DNA from 3 places in the Yersinia entomophaga genome. Region 3 is predicted to be linked to each of the others. Evidence: predicted binding sites of a transcription regulator. Region 3 holds the regulator's gene; each other region holds the start of a gene.

Region 1 (3,283 bases), 1.9 Mb from region 3:
GTCAATCAAATCGCTTAAGTCCTGGAAAATCAGGGCATCGGCGCCGATCAGCTGTTTGATTTCGTCAACCTCACGTCCGTGAGCAATCAGCTCATTGGCACTCGGCATATCAATGCCATAAACGTTAGGGAAACGAATTTCTGGCGCAGCGGAAGCAAAGTAAACTTTCTTCGCTCCGGCTTCGCGAGCCATTTCCACGATCTGTTCGGACGTAGTGCCACGCACGATGGAATCATCCACCAGCAGCACGTTTTTATCCCGGAACTCGGCGCGGTTGGCGTTCAGTTTACGGCGCACAGACTTACGGCGTTCCTGCTGCCCCGGCATGATAAAGGTACGGCCCACATAGCGGTTTTTAACAAAACCCTGGCGATACGGTTTATCCAGAATACGGGCGATTTCTAACGCGATATCGCAGGAAGTTTCAGGAATCGGAATAACAACGTCGATATCCAGATCTTCCCATTCCTTGGCAATTTTAGCCCCTAACTTCTGACCCATGCGTACACGGGCGCTGTAGACCGAGATTTTATCGATAAAGGAATCAGGGCGAGCAAAATAGACATACTCGAACAAGCAAGGATTGTACTTAGGATTTTCTGCGCACTGGCGAGTAAACAACTGGCCTTTTTCGGTGATATACACCGCTTCGCCCGGAGCCACATCACGCAGAAATTCAAAGCCTAGCGTATCCAGCGCCACACTTTCAGAGGCAACCATATACTCATTACGGCCATCAACCAGGGTGCGTTTACCAATCACCAAAGGGCGAATACCGTTCGGATCGCGGAAAGCAACCATACCGTGGCCTATGATCATCGCTACGCAGGCATAAGCACCGCGAATAAGCTGATGCATGGCGGCAACGGCAGCAAAAATATTGTCTGTTTCCAACGGATAATGTTGGAAGCGATCCAGTTCGCTGGCGAAGATATTTAGCAGAATTTCTGAATCAGAAGTGGTATTCACATGACGGCGGGAGACTTCGAACAACTGCTTTCTCAGCTGGTGAGCGTTAGTCAGATTGCCGTTGTGAGCCAGCGTAATACCAAACGGTGAGTTAACGTAGAAAGGCTGGGCCTCAGAGGCGCTGGAGCTGCCGGCGGTTGGGTAGCGGACGTGACCAATGCCCATATTTCCCTGCAGCCGGAGCATATGCCGGGTTTCAAAAACATCCTTCACCAAACCGTTCGCTTTACGCAGACGGAATCCATTATTGGCATCAATGGTGACGATGCCTGCGGCATCCTGACCTCGGTGCTGAAGCACCGTTAACGCATCATAAATCGACTGGTTTACCGGTGTAAAACCGGCGATACCGACAATACCGCACATGTGTCTTTCCTCATAAGCCGCTCCGAATCGGTAATTGATTCGGCAAGAAACTCGACGTGCTCTGCAGGTAGTCAAAGAACCACCTGATGATATAACTGAACTGCGGAATCAACTGCGACTGTTTCCAGTCTTCACTTTGTGAGAAGCCGGTAAAGGTATCCAGAAAGAACAGCATGGCGGCAACGATCAACACACCTCGCAGTGCGCCGAAACAGATCCCCAACACTCTGTCCGTTCCCGATAACCCGGTACGCTCAACCAGCGAGCCAATCACGTAGTTAACAATTGCTCCGACGATCAATGTCGCAATGAACAAGATGCCGATCGCGATGCCATTGCGTACGAGTTCGTCTTCAAAACGCGTGAAGTAAATGGCAAGATAAGCATAAAAATGGCTGGCAACAAAAAACGCACATCCCCATGTCACAAGTGACAATGCTTCACGGACAAAACCCCGGATCAAGCTGACTAAAGCAGAAAACCCGATAATTCCTATAATGACGTAATCAATCCAAACCATGACTATTCCAATGATGAAATCGCCCCTACATCCTGTTCGCGGCGAATTCTAACAGAAAAAGAAAACGTTTGCGTAGGGGAATTCCTGCGCTCCGATAAATAAAGTGCGGCGATTTTAAAAACAACAATCGCCGCACAAACTTAGCTATAACCCCTTGCCAGCCGTCGTTCTACCGCGGCGGGACAAGGGTAAATCACTTTAGCGGCCGGTATTGTATGCCTTAACCTGCCCGTTCAGGCCGCTTAGGGCATTCAGTTCAGGCAACGCCGATTGCAAATTCTGCTTTGAAGCATCCGGGCCAACGAATACGCGGGTAATTTCACCCTGAACCGGCGTAGCCGGCACGGTATAGGCGCGATGACCCGATAAGCGTAACTTCGCTACGATCTCATTCACTTTGGCCGCGTTTTTCAGCGCCCCCAGTTGAACCACATAGGCCTGTCCTGTCGGCGCTTTTTCTTCCACTTTCGCCTCAGGTTTGGTTTCTATCGGCTTAACTTCAGGCTTAGGTTTCACCTCAACCGGTTTAGGCGCGGCCTGTTTCTTCTCTATTGGTTTAACTTCTATCGGTTTAACTTCTATCGGCTTAACCTCTACCGGTTTTGGCGGTACAGGCTTAGTTTCAATAGGCTTACTGACGACCAGTGGCGGAGTTGCAACGCTACCTGCATCGTTAGCTGCCTGAGAGGCTGATTCTTCACCTTTATTGGCTCCGAGGGCTTCCGCTGCACCTTCTGGCGGCTGCGTCGGTAAAGGCTGGTTCACCGGCGGCACCACGTCGATTTCTTCCGCATCGCCGGGCTTAGGTACTAATGGAATAGCGGCAAACTCATCCTCATAATGCTTTTTCTTACCATCCAGCAAACCGGGTAATAAAATGACGCCCAGCGCCACCAAAATGACGGTACCCACTAAACGGTTCTGGAATTTACTGGCCACTCACACTCCCCGTTTTCAATGCTTCCATCACATGAGCCACGGTAAGGAAAGACCCACACACGATAACCACGTCTTCCGCTGTCGCATCCTGCATGGCCTGACGCCACGCCGTTGCCACATCGGTAAATTGCCGCGATGCTTCAAGATGCTGCGCCAAAGCTGCCACGCTGGCTCCCCGCGGCCCTTCCAGCGGCGCACAGTACCATTCATCAACCTGCGGGCTTAAACACGCCAGCGTACCTGGGATATCTTTATCCGCCAGCATCCCCACTACCGCGCGAACTTTACCCTGGGTCGCCGGTAATTGAGACAGGCGATCGGCGAGATAACCGGCGGCATGAGGATTGTGAGCAACGTCCAGAATCAGCATAGGTCGTTCACTGACAATTTGGAAACGCCCCGGTAACTGCGCCGCGATCAGCCCCTGACGGATAGCTTCCTCAGCGATCTGGAGCGGCGAATAGTGCAATACCGCCAACGCCGTGGCTG
Region 2 (3,283 bases), 1.2 Mb from region 3:
TCTACTAACTGACTCTGCGATAAAACCGAGGCGTTTATGGCATCTCCGTTATTGCTTATCCCAGTTTTTTCTGCGCCCAGCGCAGGGCGCTTTGATATTCATTTGGTAGCAAGGGTGACAACTCGTTCAACGTTTCGGCCAATTGTTTTTCCGCCGGATCGGTGAGATTCAAATGCCCGACTTTACGCCCATCGCGCACTTCTTTTTCGTACCAATGCAGATGAACCAGAGGCTGTGAAAGCCATGCCAAATTAACCGCAGTGCCGATGAGATTCACCATGACCGAAGGGGTGCTAACCACCGGTTTTGGCAGTGGTAAATCCAGAATAGCGCGCAGATGCAATTCGAACTGGCTGATGGACGCGCCATTTTGCGTCCAGTGACCGCTGTTGTGTACGCGGGGAGCCAGTTCGTTGATCAGCAGGTTGTCGCCGACGATAAAGCATTCCATCGCCATCACGCCGACATAACCCAGCTCATTCATAATGGCGGACAACATGCTTTCTGCCTGAGCCTGCAATTTGGCATCTGGCTGCGGTAACGCTACGCTGATACGTAAAATGCCGTCTTCATGCAGATTATGGGTTAGCGGATAAAATACCGTTTCCCCATCATGGCTACGTGCGCCAATCAGAGAAACTTCGCCAGAAAAATGAATGCCTTGCTCGACGATGCACTCACCGTAGGCGTCCGCAGGCAGGCTATCTTGCTCGCCGGGACGTAAACGCCACTGCCCACGTCCGTCATAACCGCCGACGCGACGTTTAACAATCGCCAGCTCACCCAGAGAAGCAAACACCTGCGGCCACTGTTCGGCATTAGCGAGTAATTGCCAAGGCGCGGTGGCTAAATTCAGGCTATCCAACAATTGCTTTTGCGTCAGGCGATCGGCCAAACGCGGGAAAATATCTCGGTTAACGAAGGCGTTGTGAGTAGCCAATTCGCGGGTCAGTGCGGTTTCCGGCCAGCGCTCAATTTCAGCGGTAATCACACTATTCTGATAAGGCACGGCTTCGGGTTCTGCGTCCAATCCTACTGGATAAACGGCGATTCCCAGCGGCTCTCCGGCCTGACGCAGCATGCGCCCCAACTGCCCGTTACCTAATACGCAAACCGGCTTCATGCATCCTCCCGCGGATCGGGATTATTCAGCACTTCATCAGTTTGGTTTTGACGCCACGCAGCCAGACGCCCTGCGAGAGTTTTATCGTGCAGCGCTAAAATCTGTGCTGCCAGCAGCGCCGCGTTGGCTGCGCCTGCTTTGCCAATCGCCAGCGTCCCCACAGGGATACCGCGCGGCATTTGCACAATGGAATAAAGGCTGTCTACGCCGCTCAGCGCTGCGCTTTGTACCGGCACGCCCAGCACCGGCACCAGCGTTTTCGCCGCCAGCATACCCGGAAGGTGCGCTGCGCCACCGGCACCGGCAATGATCACATCCAGTCCATTAGCGTCTGCCTGTTCGGCAAAACTGAATAATTTATCCGGGGTACGATGAGCGGAAACCACTTCCACATGGAAAGGGACATCCAATTCGGTGAGCACGTCAGCAGCGAACTGCAGGGTGGCCCAGTCACTTTTAGACCCCATAACTATTGCGATTTTAACCCCGGCTGTGATAGCCGAATCGAGGTTGGCTCCCATGGGTGTAAAGCTCCTGTGATTGTGCAAACGTCGGCCAGAGCGAATTGTGTCTGGCGAAGAGGGCGTAGAGCATACCATGAGCCACAGGCAAGGAAAACGGTTGCGTAGCTGGTTTTTGTACGAAAAAGCAGGATTTTTCAGGATTTGGCAGTAAGGTTTAAAACGGGAATTCGATCAGCTCGATAGCTTCAGGAGTGACGCAAATCATCGATCCTTCCACATGCCAGGCACCCAATACGGCGCGATGTACGGTTTTATCTGCCAGTTTAAGGGGATGAATCGCTGGACGATGTGTATGACCGTGAATCATCCACTCCACGCCATTGCGTTGGAAAGCATCAATCACAGCTGCGTTATTCACATCCATAATGGCTTCGGATTTGTCTTTATTATTCTGTTGGCTGTTTTTCCGCATCGAAGCGGCAATGCGTAAACGCCAGGAAAGAGGTAAGGACAGGAATAACCATTGGATAATGGGATTGTGAACCCGGCGACGAAAATGCTGATAATCCGCATCATCTGTGCATAACGTATCGCCATGCAGGATTAAAATTTTGCGACCATACAGTTCGAGAGTTTGTTCTTCTGGCAGCAGCATCATACCGCTTTCGGCAGCAAAACGTTTTCCAACTAAAAAATCACGGTTGCCGTGAATGAAGTAGCAGGGAATTCCCCGATGGTGCAAGTCTTTCAGGGCACTGGCGACCTGACGATACAGCGGCAGCGGATCGTCATCACCAATCCACGCTTCAAATAGATCGCCTAGGATATATAAAGCGTTGGCGTGAATGGCTTCGCGCTGTAAAAAACGCAGAAAACCGGCAGTAATTGCCGGTTCCTGAACGCTAAGATGCAAATCTGCTATAAAAAGCGTGCGCATTCCGTCGCAATTACTCGCTAACGGTAACGCTTTTGATGATCACATCTTCTTTTGGAACGTCCTGATGCATGCCGCTACGGCCGGTTGCAACGCTTTTGATTTTATCAACAACGTCCATACCTTCGACCACTTCAGCGAATACGCAGTAGCCCCAGCCGTCAGCGCGCTCTGAACGGAAGTTCAGGAAGTCGTTGTCAGCTACGTTAATGAAGAATTGAGCGGTAGCAGAGTGCGGATCGTTAGTCCGCGCCATTGCCAAAGTACCACGGGTGTTTTTCAGGCCGTTGTTCGCTTCGTTCTTGATTTGCGCACCTGTTTCTTTCTGGTTCATGCCAGGCTCAAAACCGCCGCCCTGAATCATGAAACCATCGATAACACGGTGGAAAATAGTGTTGTCGTAGAAACCTTTACGGCAGTAATTCAGGAAGTTTTCAACGGTAGCCGGCGCTTTGTCAGCGAAAGTATTGATGACGATGTCGCCGTGATTAGTATGAAAAGTAACCATAATAATATTCCTGCTAGTGTAATATGTGGAATCACAAAGTGAGTCGCTACTCTTTAGACGGCTCTTATAACACATCTGCCGGATTGAGTCAGTATTCGCGCCTTTCCAACCCGCTCTGGCCAGGAGAGGCAGAAAAGCATTAGTGGGGCAATGTGGCTGATTAATAAAGCTATTTATAACCCAATAAATTCACCGCTTTCATCCGCGCTTTTTATCATCACCTTTAAACGTCAAACCGCTTAAAATTGCGTTAT
Region 3 (3,283 bases):
GCGCCAAAAGCGGGTAAGTACATATCCGTGGCAAGGTATCCCAACATGCTCAGACCGGCGAGGTAGAACATAAAGCTAGTGGATGTTTTCATTTTCGTTATTTATCTCGTTTATCTGTATACCCGTTATCTTTCGAACCGCAGCGGTGTTGGCTACCTTCGCTCACCCCAGTCACTTAGTGGCTCGGTTCCTTGGGATTCGCGGCGTTGCCGCCTGGCTACAATCCGAAAGCAGGTTATCTTTGCAGGAGAATTAATGCGGGGGGCATTCTATCCGGCTGGCTATTCCCCTGTGAAACGGTAATATTTGCATACTGGTGTGAAAATAATTGAAGGCAAGGCAATGTGGTCGGAATATTCATTGGAAGTGGTTGATGCGGTTGCCAGAACCGGTAGTTTTAGCGCTGCTGCACAAGAACTGCATCGCGTGCCTTCTGCCGTCAGCTATACGGTCAGACAACTCGAGACATGGCTGGCAGTGCCACTGTTTGAACGACGACACCGCGATGTGGAACTGACGGCAGCGGGAGCGCTGTTTATTAAAGAAGCGCGAACTGTTATCAAAAAAATGATTGATACGCGTCGTCAATGTCAGCAGGTCGCTAACGGTTGGCGCGGCCATCTGGATATTGCTATCGACATTATTGTGAAGCCGTTACGCAGCCGTCAGTTGGTGCTGGATTTTTATCGTCATTTCCCCGATATCGAACTGCGGGTGCATTTTGAGGTATTCAACGGCGTGTGGGATGCGCTGGCGGATGGTCGTGCCGATGTGGCTATTGGTGCGACGCGTGCGGTGCCAGTCGGTGGGCGCTTTACCTTCCGTGATATGGGGTTTATGAACTGGCACTGCGTGGTCAGTGCCACTCATCCGCTGGCATCTCAGAGCGGCCCTTTGACCGACGATCAGCTGCGGCCTTACCCTTCGCTCTGCATTGAGGACACTGCCCGTAATCTGCCGAAGCGCGATACCTGGACGCTGGACAACCAGCGACGGCTGGTGGCACCGGATTGGCAAACGGGCATTGACTGTCTGTGTGACGGTTTATGTATTGGTATGGTTCCGGCGCATCGCGTCGAGCCGCTGGCCAAACAGGGGAAACTGGTGATTATTACGCTGGCTCAGCCCTTGCCAGATAGCCCTTGCTGCCTGAGCTGGGAGCAAAACAACCATTCGCCCGCTATGGCGTGGCTGCTGGAGTACCTTGGGGATACGGAAACGCTGAATGCCGAATGGCTGCGAGCGGGGGACGGTGTAGAAAACACGCGGGAAGCCGTTTCAACGGGCTAAACGGCTTCCCACAGCGGTTTTAACGACGATAATCGCGGAAAGGACCATCAGCAACAGAACGGCGTTCAACCAGTTTTGGATGTACTTCAATGGTTTGGGGATCTTCACGTTTGCTGACAATGCGATCCAGCAACATTGCAAAGGCGCTTTCGCCCAAACGTTCTTTTGGCTGATGAATAGTGGTCAGTGCCGGTGAGAAATAGCGCGCATTTCGCACATTGTCATATCCGATCACCGAAATATCCTGCGGAACGCGTAAACCTAATTCATCGGCAGCACAAATAGCGCCCATAGCCATAATATCGCCGCCGCAGAATACCGCGGTTGGGCGATGTTTCTGCGTTAGGATTTGATGCATGGCTTTATAACCGGATTCCGGTTCAAAATCCCCTTGAACCACCCATTCATCACGCAGTTTAATATTGGCTTCTTCCAACGCTTTGATAAAGCCCTGATGACGCCCACCGCCAGTATTGCGAGCCAGTTGCCCCGGAATGGCTCCAATATCGCGATGACCGCGTTCAATCAGATAACGGCCAGCCAAATAACCGCCTTCAAAGGCATTATCAATAATGGAGTCGGTAAAATCGCCGCGCGCGGTGCCCCAATCCATGACTACCATCGGAATATTGCGATAATCTTCCAGCATGCCCAACAGTTGCTCTGGATACTCGGAACACATTACCAGCAAACCGTCGACGCGTTTTTGCGCCAGCATAGCCAGATACGCTTTCTGCTTATCCAGATTATTATGAGAGTTACACAAAATCAGCGTATAGCCTTTGCTATAGCAGCTATTTTCTACCGCTTCGATCACTTCCGCAAAATAGGGTGCTTCGCTGGAAGTGGCTAGCAAACCAATCGATTTAGTGTGATTGACTTTCAGGCTTCGTGCGACGGCACTGGGCGAATAGTGCAGCTCTTTAATGGCGGCCCACACGGCGGCCTTGGTGTCTTCGGCGACGAAACGTGTTTTATTGATGACGTGCGAAACGGTGGTGGTGGAAACGCCCGCGCGTTTGGCCACATCTTTAATCGTTGCCATAAAAAGAATGACTCCTAAACTGACCTGTTACAGCAGGTAAGTATTATGTTAATCGTTTGCCTGCGTTGTTCGAACCCTTTCAGACAGATATCATCAGTTCCGCTGGTTATTTTCGTCAGCGCGCTAGTCTGAAAGGGGTTTTTAGGCGTTATTGGTCGGTACGCAGTAATGAACTGCGGATTTTGGCCGATTTAAAGAAAAAGTGAAAGATCTAATCAACGTTATAAAGTGAGTAATGATAACAAGATTTTATTCTCGAACTGTGGGAAAATCGTTTTACACACTAACTATGTGCCTTTATCCACCCAAATTAACCGACTGAGGAGTTTATATGGATACTGATCTGAAAATGTCATTGATTACTACTATTGGTTCGTTGGCAGTGATTATGATCTTTAGCTTTACAGCGGTAATGAACTAAACCCTGACTGTTTTAGAGCTGTACAGATTTTGAGCGAGAAGGGCGGAGCCGTTATCCGCCCTTGATATTAGCCAGCTAATCAGGCCAGATTTTTCTCTACGAACGCCCAGTTAACCAGCGCCCAGAAGTTTTCCAGATAAGTCGGCCGCGCATTGCGGTAATCGATATAGTAAGCGTGCTCCCACACATCGACAGTCAGCAATGGTTTATCCGAAGTGGTTAGCGGCGTTGCTGCATTAGAAGTGCTCACGATCGCCAGCGAGCCGTCCGGTTTTTTCACCAGCCAGGTCCAACCCGCGCCAAAGTTTTTCACGGCAGCATCGGTAAACTGTTGTTTGAACTCCGCGAAAGACCCAAAAGATGCGGCGATCGCTTCGGCTACTGCGCCCTTCGGTTCGCCACCGGCGTTTGGCGCCAGGCAGTTCCAGTAGAAGGTGTGATTCCATACTTGAGCGGCGTTATTGAAGATACCGCCAGTGGAGGTTTTTACGATCTCTTCCAGCGATTGACCAGCAAACTCGGTATCT

The links. Region 3 encodes PurR, which represses purine synthesis genes. Its sites were predicted from a motif close to CANGCAAACGTTTGCNTG; they were not measured.
Positions count from the first base shown of each region.
Region 1: cvpA (colicin V production protein) is a predicted target of PurR. The motif match lies at 1,913-1,930, and genes of this name have one in related genera.
Region 2: purE (5-(carboxyamino)imidazole ribonucleotide mutase) is a predicted target of PurR. The motif match lies at 1,734-1,751, and genes of this name have one in related genera.

Region 1 is NZ_CP010029.1:3,667,307-3,670,589, reverse strand. It holds gene purF (amidophosphoribosyltransferase) at 1-1,335, opposite strand, end outside; gene cvpA (colicin V production protein) at 1,346-1,855, opposite strand; gene dedD (cell division protein DedD) at 2,054-2,794, opposite strand; gene folC (bifunctional tetrahydrofolate synthase/dihydrofolate synthase) at 2,784-3,283, opposite strand, start outside.
Region 2 is NZ_CP010029.1:164,741-168,023, forward strand. It holds gene purK (5-(carboxyamino)imidazole ribonucleotide synthase) at 56-1,123, opposite strand; gene purE (5-(carboxyamino)imidazole ribonucleotide mutase) at 1,120-1,644, opposite strand; gene PL78_RS00860 (UDP-2,3-diacylglucosamine diphosphatase) at 1,802-2,524, opposite strand; gene ppiB (peptidylprolyl isomerase B) at 2,535-3,029, opposite strand.
Region 3 is NZ_CP010029.1:1,325,214-1,328,496, reverse strand. It holds gene punC (purine nucleoside transporter PunC) at 1-92, opposite strand, end outside; gene punR (DNA-binding transcriptional activator PunR) at 343-1,290, shown strand; gene purR (HTH-type transcriptional repressor PurR) at 1,310-2,335, opposite strand; gene cydH (cytochrome bd-I oxidase subunit CydH) at 2,667-2,756, shown strand; gene sodB (superoxide dismutase [Fe]) at 2,836-3,283, opposite strand, start outside.